2 regions of the Streptomyces sp. DG2A-72 genome follow, and region 1 is predicted to be linked to the other one. Evidence: riboswitches for the same ligand, from Rfam matches in the RefSeq annotation. Region 1 holds a riboswitch; the other holds the start of a gene.

Region 1 (7,635 bases):
TACCACGCGTCCGATGTACGGCCACCCGAAGAAGCCGATGACCAGGATCATCACGAACACGCGCACGCTGGACCCGGTCAGGCCCAGCATGTCGTTCGGCATGACGGAGACCAGCGCGATGATGAAGAGCAGCTGCGGGAAGGCCAGCAGACCGTCCATCACCCGGCTGATGACCGAGTCGATCCAGCCGCCGAAGAAGCCGGCGAGGATACCGAGGACGGTGCCCAGGACGACGGCGACGACGGCCGACAGGAAGCCGACCAGCAGCGAGATCCGGGCGCCGTAGAGGATGCGGGCGAGGATGTCGCGGCCGTTGACCGGCTCGACGCCCAGCAGGTGGTCGCCGCTGATGCCGCCCAGCGAGCCCGTGGGGGTGCCGAACAGCGGGTCGATCAGCTCCTCGTGATACTCGTTCGGATCCTGCCCGAGCAGGTTGGTGATGACCGGCGCGAGCAGGGCGACCACCACGAGGAGGAGCACCACGACGCCGCCCGTCAGAGCGAGCTTGTCCCGCTTCAGGCGCTCCCAGGCGATCCGGCCCAGGGAGCGACCCTGTACGGCCTTGGCGCCGGTGCCTGCGACCGCCGCTTCCTCGGCCGCGCTCGGGGCCGCCTCGGCGGTCGGCTCGTGCAATGGTGCCGTCATCTGGCAGGGACCCCTCTCAACCGGTGGTAACCGGCCCGCACGTGCCGCTGTGGCGGCGTGATCAGTCCGTGTACTGGGGTTTCGAACACCCCTGGTGCGGGAGTCTTCAACGCTTTGGCGACGCGTTGCCAGACTTGGCGGTGAAAGGATGCGTAACCGTGATGCGGCGTCCAGGGTTCCGTTATCCGGACAGCGGGTAACGGGGGCCGGACGAGGACAAGTCGGGCATCCGGCGCGGGTCAGGGCTTTCCGTCGCGGTCTACGCGCGAAGAAGAGTTCCGCCCCTGTGGCGGAGGGTGGCCGCGCACCATGTGTTCAGTATCCGCCGTGAGCCGGCGGGTAGCCGTACCCGGCGGCGGGGGCCTGGGCGGGGGCCGCGTGGGCCTCGCGGTCGTAGAAGGGGCGGGCCTGGGCCCGCATCCACATCGCGACCGGGTCGTACTCGTCGGACATGGCGACCGTCGACACCGGCAGGCCGTCCGGGACCGCGCCGATGGACTGCTGCATCATCGCCCGCACCGAGTCCACGGCGGCCGGGCTGGTGTCGTATACATCGAGGCCGATGGCGAGGTACGGCGCCCCGAGCGCCGGCTGCACCCAGGCGCGGCGCAGGGTGCGGACCGCGGGAGTGCGGTGGGCGTTCTGCGCGAGCAGGGCGTAGAACTGCGGGATCTCGATGCCGGGCTCCGACAGCCGCAGCGGCCCCGCGGGCTGCCGCTCCAGGCCGGTGGCGATGCGGCGCAGGTCGAGCCAGGGGATGCCGACACCGCCGCCGGGCGCGTGCGGGTTCAGCCAGAGGCCGTAGTGGTCGGGGTAGAGGGTGCGGGCGACGTCCACTCCGTCGACGACTTCGTAGGAGCGGTTCCAGCCGCTGGCCGAGAGTTCCTGGGCGGAGGTGACACAGGGGGCGTAGCCGTGGCCGTCGACCTCCATGTTTCCGTACTGCGCGTCCGGTGAGCCTGCCTGGCCGTGCCAGAGGAGCATCCAGACCTGGCCGGCGGAGGGGGTCGCGAGGGCGCGCAGCAGTGCCTCGTAGGCGTCGTAACGCCCGGGCGTCACCTGGCGCAGCATGTGCTCGACCTGGCCGGTCGCGATGCTGGCGCTCACCTTGTACCGCCCCTTCACTGGAGGTTCCCCGGATTATGGAACCAGCTTAAGCGCCCAAGAGCTCGGGGCTTGTTGCACGTCGGCGAGTGCGGGTCCGTTGTGGCTTGTCGCGCCCACGCGGCGGAGCCGCACATCGATACAGCCCCGCGCCCCTGGGGTGTTGCAATCACCGTTGGTAGAAGGGGCGGGCCCTGTTGCGCATCCACTCGGCCACCGGGTCTTGTGTTACGTCCAGGAGAACCAGGTTTACCGGCCACTTCACGGGGACCTTCGCCAGGGCTCGGCCCAGCGCGTCCAGTGGAAGGGCCCTGATGTCGCCCTCCCACTGGGAGAGTTCGACGCCCACGAACATGACCGGATCGGCCGTTTCGATCGCCGCGAGGCAACGGCGGGCCGTTGTCACCACGCCGGTCCGGTCGAACTCGGTGGCCGCCGCGGACAGGAAGTCCACGGGGTCGTCCTGCCAGTCCGGTTCGTAGAGCTTGACCCGGCCGCCGGTGGTGAGGCCGTCCAGGGGGGTGCGGCCCACGCGGCAGAGTTCGGCGACGGCGGGGGGCGGGAGGGGGATGCCGACCACGCCGTCGGGGTTCACCGCGATGCCGACCTGCGGGGGCAGGCCGCGGGCGAACTCCACCGCGGGAGCGATCGTGTACGACATGTGGGAGCCGGCGATCTGGCGGAACTGTTCCTCGGAGCTGAACACCGGGACGTAGGCCTGGCCGCCGAGTTCGAGTGTGGGCAGGTCGAGCGGAACACTGTCCGGGCCGCCGCCGTTCGGGAGCGGGACCCAGACGAAGCTGCGTCCGAGGACTTCGATGATCCGTCCGCCGGCCCCCGGGACGTTGAGGGAGGCGGAGAGCACCTCCTCCAGCTCGTTGCCGGGCCAGCCCCCGTGCGGGTGGGGGTGCGCCTGTGCCGGGAAGTCCGGGAAGTCCCCTGGGAAGTCCATCTTCTGTCAACCGCCTGCCGAGATCACTGCTGTGGCTCAAAGGCTAGCGGGTGGAATACCGGGGTCAGCCCGTGAAGCCGATCCTGCGCAGCACGTCCGCCGCGTTGCGGTCGAGCAGGACCGCCGAGCCGCAGCCGTCGGGCAGATCGCCGCGCTCCACGGAGCGGATCAGCCGGGCGGCCGCCGTGCGATGGCGCAGGAAGGCGTAGCGGGAGACGCCGCGTCCGCGTTCGCGCTGGCCCTCCAGGGCGGTGCCGGGCGCAACGTCGAGCAGCAGGAGGTGCAGGGTGCCGCCGCGGCGGCGGGCCTCGCGGGACAGCCAGCGGCGCACCCAGGACTGCGTACCGCAGTCGTGGACGACGACTCCGGTGCCGGTGCGCAGGGCGCGGCGCAGTCCGGTGTAGTGCGCGAGGCGGACCAGAGGGCGGTAGACCGCGTACGGCAGGAAGCGGGGCGCGCGGGTGTCCCAGCGGTCGCGGGTGTCCTGGGAGTCGATCCGGATGCCCTTCACCGTGCGCGCCATCAGCGTGGACTTTCCGCTTCCGGGCAGGCCGGTGATCACGACGAGGTCCTTGGGGCCGAAGAGCAGTGCGTGCGGGCTGCGGCCGGCGCGGTCGCGCAGATCCCGGACGACAGGCGCCCGGTGCGCGCCGCAGGCCTCCTTGGCCGGGGCCGTGTGCTGCTCGGGCAGCGCGAGGGCCGAGCTGGTGGCGTACGCCGTGATCCTCTTCACCGTGATCGTCCTCCCCTGGGGTCGGGAGTTCCCATCCCCGTCGAGTGTAAAGAGAAGGTAATACGCGGCGTCTCCCGTTTACGTCCGCTTCCCGCAACAAGCCTGCTACAGGCCACTGAGCCCGACTGTGAACCTGAGCGGTCCCTGTGGACGGTCGTCTTGAAAGGTCCCCCTGCCGCGGTCGGCGGATGCGTGCAATGATGTGCGCGCCAACTGCATACCGGCCGCTTGAATCCGCGCGGGAGAGTTCCCAGCACCGCTGTCGCTGGGGCGCCGAAGGAGCAAGTCCCTCCCTTGAATCTCTCAGGCCCCGTTACCGCGCGGGCGAGGCACATCTGAAAAGCGGGCCGCTGCCGCAGTGGCTCCACCCAAGGTGCAAACCGTGATCTCCACCGGTCACGGCGAACCTCTCAGGTTCCGATGACAGATGGGGAGGAACTTTCCTCGCCTGTCATGCCTTGGGAGCAGATCCGATGAGCAGTACGCCTCTGCGTCACACCGCGCTCGATGCCCTGCATCGTTCGCTGGGCGCGACGATGACCGACTTCGCCGGCTGGGACATGCCCCTGCGCTATGGCTCCGAGCGCGAGGAGCACCTCGCCGTACGCACCCGGGCCGGGCTCTTCGACCTCTCCCACATGGGCGAGATCACGGTGACCGGCCCCCAGGCCGCCGCCCTGCTGGACTACGCCCTCGTCGGCAACATCGGTGCCGTCAAGCCCGGCCGCGCCCGCTACACCATGATCTGCCGCGAGGACGGCGGCATCCTCGACGACCTGATCGTCTACCGGCTGGCCGAGACCGAGTACCTGGTCGTGGCGAATGCCGGTAACGCGCAGACCGTCCTGGACGCGCTGGTCGAGCGCTCCGAGGAGTACGACGCCGAGGTGCGCGACGACCGGGACAACTACGCCCTCGTCGCTGTCCAGGGCCCCGAGTCCCCCGGCATCCTGAAGTCGCTCACCGACGCCGACCTCGACGGACTGAAGTACTACGCCGGCCTGCCCGGCACCGTCGCCGGCGTCCCCGCTCTCATCGCCCGCACCGGCTACACCGGCGAGGACGGCTTCGAGCTGTTCGTGAAGCCGGAGCACGCGGTCGAGCTGTGGCAGGCGCTGACCAAGGCGGGCGAGAGCGCGGGCCTGGTCCCGTGCGGCCTCTCCTGCCGGGACACCCTGCGCCTGGAGGCGGGCATGCCGCTGTACGGGCATGAGCTGTCGACCGGGCTGACGCCCTTCGACGCCGGGCTCGGCCGGGTGGTGAAGTTCGAGAAGGAAGGCGACTTCGTGGGGCGCGCGGCGCTGACCGAGGCTGCTGCCCGGGCCCAGGCGAACCCGCCGCGCGTCCTCGTCGGGCTCGTCGCCGAGGGCCGCCGGGTGCCGCGCGCCGGGTACGCCGTCGTCGCCGGCGGCGAGGTGATCGGCGAGGTCACCTCCGGCGCCCCCTCGCCCACCCTGGGCAAGCCGATCGCGATGGCCTATGTCGACGCCGCGCACGCGGCGCCCGGTACGGCCGGGGTCGGTGTGGACATCCGCGGCAGCCACGAGCCGTACGAGGTCGTGGCGCTGCCGTTCTACAAGCGCCAGAAGTAGACACTGGGCTGTGATGCCGGGCACATCCTCCCTGCTCACAACCGTCTTCCGCAGTCCCCCATTCACCAGCACTCCCCCGCGTACAGGAGAATTCAGGCCATGAGCAACCCCCAGCAGCTGCGCTACAGCAAGGAGCACGAGTGGCTGTCGGCCGCCGAGGACGGCGTCGCGACAGTCGGCATCACGGAGCACGCGGCCAACGCGCTCGGCGATGTCGTCTTCGTCGACCTCCCCACGGCCGGTGACACCGTGACCGCGGGCGAGACCTGCGGCGAGCTGGAGTCGACGAAGTCGGTCAGCGACCTGTACTCCCCCGTCAGCGGCGAGATCACCGAGGTCAACGAGGATGTGGTCAACGACCCGTCGCTGGTGAACTCCGCGCCCTTCGAAGGCGGTTGGCTGTTCAAGGTACGTGTCGCTCAGGAGCCGTCCGACCTGCTCTCCGCCGACGAGTACACCGCCTTTTCCGCCGGCTGAGGAGTCGTACCGAATGTCTGTCCTCAACACCCCCCTGCACGAGCTGGACCCGGACGTCGCCGCCGCCGTCGACGCCGAGCTGCACCGCCAGCAGTCCACGCTCGAGATGATCGCCTCGGAGAACTTCGCGCCGGTCGCGGTCATGGAGGCGCAGGGCTCGGTCCTGACCAACAAGTACGCCGAGGGCTACCCGGGCCGCCGCTACTACGGCGGTTGCGAGCACGTGGACGTGGTCGAGCAGATCGCCATCGACCGCATCAAGGACCTGTTCGGCGCCGAACACGCCAACGTGCAGCCGCACTCGGGCGCCCAGGCCAACGCGGCGGCGATGTTCGCGCTGCTCAAGCCCGGTGACACGATCATGGGCCTGAACCTCGCGCACGGCGGGCACCTGACCCACGGCATGAAGATCAACTTCTCCGGCAAGCTGTACGACGTGGTCGCCTACCACGTGGACGACTCCGGTGTCGTCGACATGGCCGAGGTCGAGCGGCTGGCCAAGGAGTCCAAGCCGAAGCTGATCGTGGCCGGCTGGTCGGCCTACCCGCGGCAGCTGGACTTCGCCGCGTTCCGCCGGATCGCGGACGAGGTCGGCGCGTATCTGATGGTCGACATGGCGCACTTCGCCGGTCTGGTGGCAGCCGGGCTGCACCCGAACCCCGTCCCGCACGCGCACGTGGTCACCACGACCACCCACAAGACGCTGGGCGGCCCGCGCGGCGGAGTGATCCTTTCCACCGCCGAGCTGGCGAAGAAGATCAACTCCGCGGTGTTCCCCGGTCAGCAGGGCGGTCCCCTGGAGCATGTGATCGCCGCCAAGGCGGTCGCCTTCAAGGTCGCCGCATCGGAGGACTTCAAGGAGCGGCAGCGCCGTACCCTGGAGGGTGCCCGCATCCTCGCCGACCGTCTGGTGCGGGAGGACGTGCAGGCGGAGGGCGTCGACGTGCTCTCCGGCGGCACGGACGTGCACCTGGTCCTGGTCGACCTGCGCAACTCCGCGCTGGACGGCCGACAGGCCGAGGACCGCCTCCACGAGGTCGGTATCACGGTCAACCGCAACGCGATCCCGAACGACCCGCGTCCGCCGATGGTGACCTCGGGCCTCCGCATCGGCACCCCCGCCCTCGCCACCCGCGGCTTCACCACCGAGGACTTCGCGGAGGTCGCGGACGTCATCGCCGAGGCGCTGAAGCCGTCGTACGACGTCGAGGCGCTCAAGGCCAGGGTCACCGCGCTCGCGGACAAGCACCCGCTGTATCCCGGCCTGAACAAGTAAGTCCCCCCTGGTGGGACACCCGGCCACCCGGCCCTGATCGCCGGAATGCCGGGTGCCCCACCACCCCCGCTTTGAGGAGTCCCCGTGGCCATCTCGGTCTTCGACCTGTTCTCGATCGGCATAGGCCCGTCCAGCTCTCACACCGTGGGCCCGATGCGCGCGGCCCGCATGTTCGCCCACCGGCTGCGGGGCGAAGGCGTCCTGGACTCCACCGAGTCCGTACGGGCCGAGCTGTACGGTTCCCTGGGCGCGACCGGACACGGCCATGGCACGCCCAAGGCGGTACTGCTCGGACTGGAGGGCGCGTCACCGCGCACGGTGGCCGTCGAGACCGCCGACCAGCGGGTGGAGGACATCAAGGCGGCGGGCCGGCTCCGGCTGCTCGACGAGCGGGAGATCGCCTTCAATTTCGACAAGGACCTGGTCCTGCACCGCCGTAAGACACTCCCCTACCACGCGAACGGCATGACGCTCTGGGCGCACGACGCCTCCGGCGCCGAACTCCTCTCCAAGACCTACTACTCCGTGGGCGGCGGCTTCGTCGTCGACGAGGACGCGGTCGGCGCCGACCGCATCAAACTCGACGACACGGTCCTGAAGTACCCCTTCCGCACGGGCGACGAGTTGCTGCGCCTCACGCAGGAGACCGGCCTGTCGATCTCCGCACTGATGCTGGAGAACGAGCGGGCCTGGCGGACCGAGGAGGAGATCCGCGCGGGCCTGCTGGAGATCTGGCGGGTGATGCGGGAGTGCGTGGCACGCGGCATGTCCCGCGAGGGCATCCTGCCGGGCGGCCTGAAGGTACGGCGGCGGGCCGCCAACACGGCCCGCAAGCTGCGCTCGGAGGGCGACCCCA
Region 2 (7,635 bases), 6.0 Mb from region 1:
ACGGCAGCGGCTGGTGCAGGGGATCTGGCCGCCGCGCGTCACCCGCGCCCAACTCATCGTCGCCCTGCTGCTGTTCGGCCTCGGCTTCGGCCTGGCTGTCCAGGTGGCCTCCAATAGTGACGGCGACAGCGCCCTGCGCGGTGCGCGCCAGGAGGATCTCGTGCGCATCCTCGATGAACTGGATGACCGTACCCAGCGTCTTGAGGACGAGAAGCAGGGGCTCGAGAAGCAGCGCGACGAGCTGGAGAACAGTTCGGACCAGGCCGAGGAGGCCCGGAAGCAGACACTCGAGAAGGAGCGGCAACTCGGCATCCTGGCGGGCACGGTGGCCGCGCAGGGGCCGGGCATCACGGTGACCATCGACGACACGAAGGGGACGGTCAAGGCGGACATGCTGCTCGACGCGATCCAGGAGCTGCGTGCGGCCGGCGCGGAGGCGATCCAGGTGAACGGCGTACGAGTCGTCGCCGGCTCTTACCTGACGGACTCCGGCAACAGCGTGAGCGTCGACGGGAACAAGATCAACGCTCCCTATCGTTTCAAGGTCATCGGCAAGCCGCAGGACCTCGAACCGGCGCTCAACATCCCAGGAGGCGTGGTGCAGACTCTCGAGAAGGAGCAGGCCACCGTGACCGTCGAGCGGTCCAGCAAGATCGTTGTGGACGCCTTGCGAGCGGCGAAGCGGCCTGACTACGCTCGGTCGTCCTCCCAGTGAACCGGGGGTGCATGGGGGACGTCCGGCGAGGGCAAGACGTTGCGGGGGGTCGGCGCACCGAATGGGTGGTGCGTGGTGGAAACTGTCTGGTGGATACGGACGTTGTGAGGATGTCCGGGTCGACCGGTGAGTGCAATCAGGGTTCGTCCTGCCCCACGGGCGGGTCTGTTTCGGTCAAGGGGAATCGCCCGTGAAGTTGTTTGCGAAGTTGTTCGGCAAGAGCGCGCGAGAGGGTCGTGAAAACGCCACGGCTCGTCATCGCGCGCAGCCCGACGCGGAAGGTCAGCGCCCGCTGTTCCGGGACCAGGTCGGTGGTCCGGGAGGTGACATTTCGGGAGGTCAGGGCGCGCCGTCTGTTGACCCTGCGCAGTCCGGCGGCATAGGTTTCGGGCAACCGTCAACCTCAGGTGCGGGTGGAGGATTTTCCGCCGACCCGTACGCGTCCAACGCCCCGGCGGGGCAGCCGCGGCAGGAGGATCCGTCCATGTCGGCCCTGGTATGTACGAGGTGCGGTAACCGCAACGCGGAGAACAGCCGCTTCTGCTCCAATTGCGGTGCCCCGCTGCGGTCCGGGGCCGCAGCCGAGCGTCCGTCCGAGACGACTTCCACGATCTCCATCTCCGGCCTTGAGGCGTACGACGCCGAGGTCACCGGCCAGACGCAGATGCCGATGCTCTCCCCGGAGGCGCAGGCGGCCGTCGACGCGCTGCCGCTGGGCTCGGCGCTGCTGGTGGTGCGCCGCGGGCCGAATTCCGGCAGCCGCTTCCTCCTGGACAGCGACCTGACCACCGCCGGGCGGCATCCGCAGAGCGACATCTTCCTGGACGACGTGACGGTCTCCCGGCGGCATGTGGAGTTCCGGCGCAGCCCCGACGGCTCGTTCACGGTGGCCGACGTGGGCAGTCTGAACGGCACGTATGTCAACCGCGAGCGCATCGACCAGGTCGCCCTGTCGAACGGTGACGAGGTGCAGATCGGCAAGTACCGGCTGGTCTTCTACGCGAGCCAGCGGGGCTACTGACCCTCCCCCGGGCGCCGTCCGGGGGGACCCCCAGGGAAGGTCCATGCTTCAAACACCGAGCGGCGGTGCCGGAGCCGGTACCGCCGCCACGGACAGTGGGCTGATGAGCATCGGCACGGTGCTGAACGTGCTGCGCGACGAGTTCCCGGAAGTCACCATCTCCAAGATCCGTTTCCTGGAGTCGGAGGGGCTGATCGAGCCGCAGCGGACCCCCTCGGGGTATCGCAAGTTCAGCGCGGACGACGTCGAGCGCCTCGGCCATGTACTGAGGATGCAGCGGGACCACTATCTGCCGCTCAAGGTGATCCGCGAGCATCTGGACGCGATAGCCCGCGGGGAGGCCGTACAACTGCCCGCGCTGGCCCGCCAGCGTGACGGTGAAGCCGCGGTCGAGGCCTCCGAGGCTCCCACGGCGGCCCGGATCGGCCGGGCCGAACTGCTCGCCGCCGCCGAGATCTGCGAGCGGGAGCTGGAGGAGTGGGAGGCGTACGGCCTTATCGCTCCACTGCCGGACGGGGCGTACGACGCGGAGGCGGTCACTGTTGCGTCGCTCGTCTCCGAGCTGGGGCGGTTCGGGATCGAGCCGCGCCATCTGCGGGTCATGAAGGCCGCCGCGGACCGCGAGGCCGGGCTGGTGGACCAGGTGGTCGCCCCACTGAAGCGGCACCGCAATCCGCAGACCAGGGCGCATGCGGAGGCGCGTACCAAGGAACTGGCGGTGCTCACGGTGAAGCTGCACGCCGCGCTGGTGAAGACCGCGCTGGGAGTGCGGTTGCCCTGAGGCGGCCGGGCCGTCGGTCTCCGGATGCGGCACCCGTTTTCGGCCCGACTACCCAAACGTCCCGGGCACGGCCTAGGGTTGCTGTGTGAACGAGCTCGATGTCGTAGGTGTCCGGGTCGAAATGCCCTCCAACCAACCGATCGTGCTCCTGCGCGAAGTGGGAGGCGACCGTTACCTCCCCATCTGGATCGGCCCGGGGGAGGCGACGGCCATTGCTTTCGCCCAGCAGGGCATGGCCCCCGCACGACCGCTGACCCACGACCTGTTCAAGGACGTGCTGGAGGCCGTCGGCCAGGAGCTCACCGAAGTGCGCATCACGGATCTGCGTGAAGGCGTCTTCTACGCCGAGCTGGTCTTCGCCAGCGGCGTCGAGGTGAGCGCCCGCCCGTCCGATGCCATAGCGCTGGCCCTGCGCACCGGGACGCCGATCTACGGCAGCGACGGCGTGCTCGACGACGCGGGAATCGCGATCCCGGACGAGCAGGAGGACGAGGTGGAGAAGTTCCGCGAGTTCCTCGACCAGATCTCGCCCGAGGACTTCGGCACCAGCAGCCAGTGAGCGCGGCGGCCCTGCGGACGCAGCCCCTGTCGGGTCGGTCGATGCCTCGCGGTGGCGCGAAATGCCGGCATGTGCCATTGGCGCGTGAGAGCGTCGGTCAAGCCCCCTCCGAGCGCATTCGGCTAGCCTTTCCCCGCGGTGGGGTACGGGAAACCACTCCTAGGGTGATTATCACTCGGCGTGCCGAGTGTGGCGATCGTTGACGCACCCCTGGTGACTGCCTACCGTCGAGAAGGCAGGTCAAGGACGGAGGTCGGCGTGAGAAGCAGCGGCGACGGTACGGCTGGGGGTGCTCCCGGACATGGCCCGGGGGGAGCGGTCCGTACCCGCTTCACGGCAGCGCGGCCGATCACGCTCCGCAGCACATGGCGGCCGTGCCGAGCAGCGGAGGGGCGACGTCCATGGCGTCCGAGCAGATCGGCTACCGCGGTCCGACGGCCTGCGCGGCCGCGGGCATCACCTACCGCCAACTCGACTACTGGGCGCGCACCGCGCTGGTCGAGCCGAGCGTACGGCCCGCGCACGGGTCCGGAACGCAGCGTCTGTACAGCTTCCGGGACGTCGTCGTCCTGAAGATCGTCAAGCGGTTCCTGGACACCGGGGTGTCGCTGCAGAACATCCGCACCGCCGTCCTGCACCTGAGGGAACGCGGTTTCCGCGACCTGGAGCGCATGACTCTGATGAGCGACGGCGCCACGGTCTACGAGTGCACCTCGCCCGACGAGGTCCACGCGCTGCTCCAGGGCGGCCAGGGCATCTTCGGGATCGCCGTGGGCGTCGTGTGGCGGGACGTCGAGAGCGCGCTTTCCCAGCTGCACGGGGAGCGGATCGACACCGGTGAGACGCTCGTCGGGAACAATCCGGCCGACGAACTGGCGCGGCGGCGGAACCGGGCGGTCTGAGCCCCGTTCCACAGTGTTCACGGGCATTGTCAGTGGCGTAGGGCAGCATCGGACATGTGAGAACCGCGCCCACGATCCTGCATCTCGACATGGATGCCTTCTTCGCCTCGGCGGAGCAGGCGTCCAAGCCGAGCCTGCGCGGGAAGGCCGTCATCGTGGGCGGGCTCGGGCCTCGGGGCGTGGTGGCGACGTGTTCGTACGAGGCGCGCGTCTTCGGGGTTCACTCGGCCATGCCGATGGCGCAGGCCCGGCGGCTCGCGCCGAACGCCGCGTATCTCGTGCCGCGGTTCGGGTTCTACCGGTCGATCAGCGAGCAGGTGATGGGGCTGCTGCGGGATCTTTCGCCGCTGGTGGAGCCACTGAGCCTGGACGAGGCGTTCGTCGATCTGGAGGCGGGTGGGGCGGCGTGGGACGAGGCGTCCGCGCGGCTGGCCGGGGTGAAGCTGCGGGCCGACATACGGGCCGTCACCGGGCTCACCGGGTCGGTCGGACTCGCCGCCTCCAAGATGCTCGCGAAGATCGCCTCGGAGCAGGCCAAGCCCGACGGTCTGGTGGTGATCGAGCCGGGGAGCGAGCGGGCGCTGCTCGGGCCCATGCCGGTGCGGACGCTGCCGGGGGTCGGACCGGCGACGGGCGACCATCTGCGGCGGGCCGGGATCACCACGGTCGACGAGATCGCCGAGGCGGGCGAGGACGAGCTCGTACGACTGCTGGGCAACGCTCACGGACACGCGCTGTACGCCATGGCGCTGGCGCACGACGACCGGCCCGTGGTGGCCGAGCGGGAGACCAAGTCGGTGTCGGTCGAGGACACCTACGACGTGGACATCCACGACCGGGTGCGGGTCGGTCTGGAGGTGCAGCGGCTCGCCGGCCGGTGTGTGCGGCGACTGCGCGGAGCCGGGCTGTCCGGGCGGACCATCGTGCTGAAGGTGCGGCGGTACGACTTCTCCACGCTGACCCGGTCGGAGACCCTGCGCGGGCCCACGGACGATCCCGGGGTGGTGCGCGAGGCCGCGGCCCGGCTGCTGGAGTCCGTGGACACCACGGGCGGGGTGCGGCTGCTGGGGGTGGGCGTCAGCGGGCTCGCCGACTACACACAGGAGGACCTGTTCGCACAGGCGGCCGGGGAGCAGGCGGAGAGTGACGTGGAGGAGCCTGTGCCCGGCGAACCGGCCGAGGTGCAGCCGACGCCCGTGGAGCGGCGGTGGCCGGCGGGGCATGACGTACGGCACGGCGAGTACGGGCACGGATGGGTGCAGGGCAGTGGGCTCGGGCGGGTCACCGTGCGGTTCGAGACGCCCGACTCGGAGCCCGGGAGGGTCCGGACCTTCCGGGTCGACGATCCCGAGCTGGAGCCGGCGGATCCGCTGCCGCTCGTGCCGCGAAGACCCGACGCGCCAAAAGAGCCTGAGGTGCCGGAGGAGCCCGCGGTGCCGGAGGAGCCCGCGGTGCCGGAGGAGCCCGCGGTGCCTCCGGTTCAGGTGTCGTCCGTGCCGGCCAGCTTGCCGAAGTCGCGGTCCGGGAGCGAGGGCGGTGGGGCGACGTCGAGGCCGTAGTGGTGGTAGAGCTGGAGTTCCTGTTCCGGTGAGAGGTGGCGGCCGACGCCGAAGTCGGGGGCGTCCTTGATCAGGGCGCGGTCGAAGGGCACGTGCAGGGCCCCCTCCACCAGCTCGCTGGGCTCCAGGGGGACGAAGGCGTCCCTGCTGAACAGGCCGGTGCGTATCGCGGCCCACTCCGGCACTCCGGTGGCGTCGTCGAGGTAGACCTCGTCGATGGTGCCGATCTTGGTGCCACTGCGGTCGAACGCCTTGCGGCCGATCAGGTTGCGCGGATCGATGTCGGTCTGCACGGGCCCTCCAATTGGTTGCAACTCATCCGTAAGCACCACAAAAGAGCAGATTCACCAAGGTGGCCACTCGAAGGTTGCGGCGTTGACCTCGCTGGTACTCTGGCAGCGGCTGCTGACCCCGTGCGGGAGAGTCCTCCGGACACCACCGGAGGCGCCGAAGGAGCAAATCCTCCCCGGAATCTCTCAGGCTCACGTACCGCACGGACGAGGTCACTCTGGAAAGCAGGGCGGGTGTCGACGGCTTCCGCTCTCACCGACGGTGAAAGCCGGGTGCCCTTGTGCGTCCGGTGAAGCTCTCAGGTTGAGATGACAGAGGGGGAGGCCGTCCGGGCACCCGCGCCGTGGTGTCCCTCGAAGGTCGTGTCAGACCAGGAGGCCTCCGCAATGACCGCCCACCGCATTCCGCTCTCCGAGCTCGAACAGGGAATCCCCTTCGAGCAGCGCCACATCGGGCCCGACCAGGAGGCGCGGGCCAAGATGCTCGCGCAGGTCGGCTACGGCTCCCTCGACGAGCTGACCACCGCCGCGGTGCCGGATGTGATCAAGAACGCCGACGACCTGGAGCTGCCGGGTGCGCGCACCGAGGCCGAGGTGCTGGCCGAGCTGCGCACGCTGGCCGACCGCAATCAGGTGCTCGGCTCCATGATCGGGCTCGGGTACTACGGGACCTTCACGCCGCCCGTCATCCTGCGGAACGTCATGGAGAACCCGGCCTGGTACACGGCCTACACGCCGTACCAGCCGGAGATCTCCCAGGGGCGGCTCGAGGCGCTGCTGAACTTCCAGACCATGGTCGCCGACCTCACCGGGCTGCCGACCTCCGGTGCCTCACTGCTCGACGAAGGCACGGCCGCCGCCGAAGCGATGGCGCTGTCCCGGCGGATGGGCAAGAACAAGAAGGGCCTGTTCCTGGTCGACGCGGACGCGCTGCCGCAGACCATCGCCGTGATCGAGACGCGGGCCGAGCCGACCGGCGTCGAGGTCGTCGTCGCCGACCTCTGCGAGGGCATCCCGGCCGAACTCGCCGAGCGTGAGATCAACGGCGTGCTGATCCAGTACCCGGGCGCCTCCGGTGCCGTACGCGACATCAAGCCGGTCATCGACCGGGCGCACGAGCTGGGCGCGCTCGTCACCGTCGCCGCCGATCTGCTCGCGCTGACGCTGCTGAAGTCGCCGGGTGAGCTGGGTGCCGACATCGCCGTCGGTACGACGCAGCGGTTCGGTGTGCCGATGGGCTTCGGCGGGCCGCACGCCGGCTACATGGCCGTACACGAGAAGTTCGCGCGCAGCCTGCCCGGACGGCTGGTGGGCGTGTCTGTCGACGCGGACGGGCACAAGGCGTACCGGCTCGCTCTGCAGACGCGTGAGCAGCACATCCGTCGCGAGAAGGCGACCAGCAACATCTGCACCGCCCAGGTGCTGCTCGCCGTGATGGCCGGAATGTACGCCGTCTACCACGGGCCCGAGGGGCTGAAGGGCATCGCCGGCCGGACGCACCGGTATGCGTCGATCCTCGCCGAGGGGCTGCGGAGCGGTGGTGCCGAGGTCGTCCACGGCGCCTACTTCGACACTGTCACCGTCCGGGTTCCGGGGCAGGCGGCCGAGGTCGTCGCCGCCGCGCGTGAGAACGGCGTCAACCTGCGGCTGGTGGACGCCGACCTCGTGTCGATCGCCTGCGACGAGACCACGAATCGGGCCCAAGTGGGCGCCGTATGGACCGCGTTCGGGGTCGAGGCCGACATCAAGGCGCTGGACTCCGCCGCTGAGGACTCGCTGCCGGACGCGCTGCTGCGCGCCGACGAGTA

The links. A riboswitch is a leader RNA that binds a small molecule or an ion and turns the genes downstream of it on or off. The one in region 1 is predicted to bind glycine.
Region 2: another riboswitch for glycine. It lies ahead of gcvP (aminomethyl-transferring glycine dehydrogenase); the one in region 1 lies ahead of gcvT (glycine cleavage system aminomethyltransferase GcvT).

The regions. Positions count from the first base shown of each region.
Region 1 is NZ_JASTLC010000001.1:7,452,041-7,459,675, reverse strand. It holds gene QQY66_RS35640 (ABC transporter permease) at 1-645, opposite strand, end outside; gene QQY66_RS35635 (enhanced serine sensitivity protein SseB C-terminal domain-containing protein) at 961-1,752, opposite strand; gene QQY66_RS35630 (enhanced serine sensitivity protein SseB) at 1,919-2,701, opposite strand; gene QQY66_RS35625 (AAA family ATPase) at 2,766-3,434, opposite strand; glycine riboswitch at 3,664-3,763, shown strand; gene gcvT (glycine cleavage system aminomethyltransferase GcvT) at 3,908-5,026, shown strand; gene gcvH (glycine cleavage system protein GcvH) at 5,126-5,503, shown strand; gene glyA (serine hydroxymethyltransferase) at 5,517-6,779, shown strand; gene QQY66_RS35605 (L-serine ammonia-lyase) at 6,864-7,635, shown strand, end outside.
Region 2 is NZ_JASTLC010000001.1:1,442,624-1,450,258, reverse strand. It holds gene QQY66_RS07085 (DUF881 domain-containing protein) at 1-715, shown strand, start outside; gene QQY66_RS07080 (hypothetical protein) at 852-1,109, opposite strand; gene QQY66_RS07075 (FHA domain-containing protein) at 1,200-1,736, shown strand; gene QQY66_RS07070 (MerR family transcriptional regulator) at 1,780-2,517, shown strand; gene QQY66_RS07065 (bifunctional nuclease family protein) at 2,603-3,076, shown strand; partial or broken gene QQY66_RS07060 (MerR family transcriptional regulator) at 3,335-3,978, shown strand; gene QQY66_RS07055 (DNA polymerase IV) at 4,035-5,537, shown strand; gene QQY66_RS07050 (PRC-barrel domain-containing protein) at 5,459-5,830, opposite strand; glycine riboswitch at 5,944-6,039, shown strand; gene gcvP (aminomethyl-transferring glycine dehydrogenase) at 6,215-7,635, shown strand, end outside.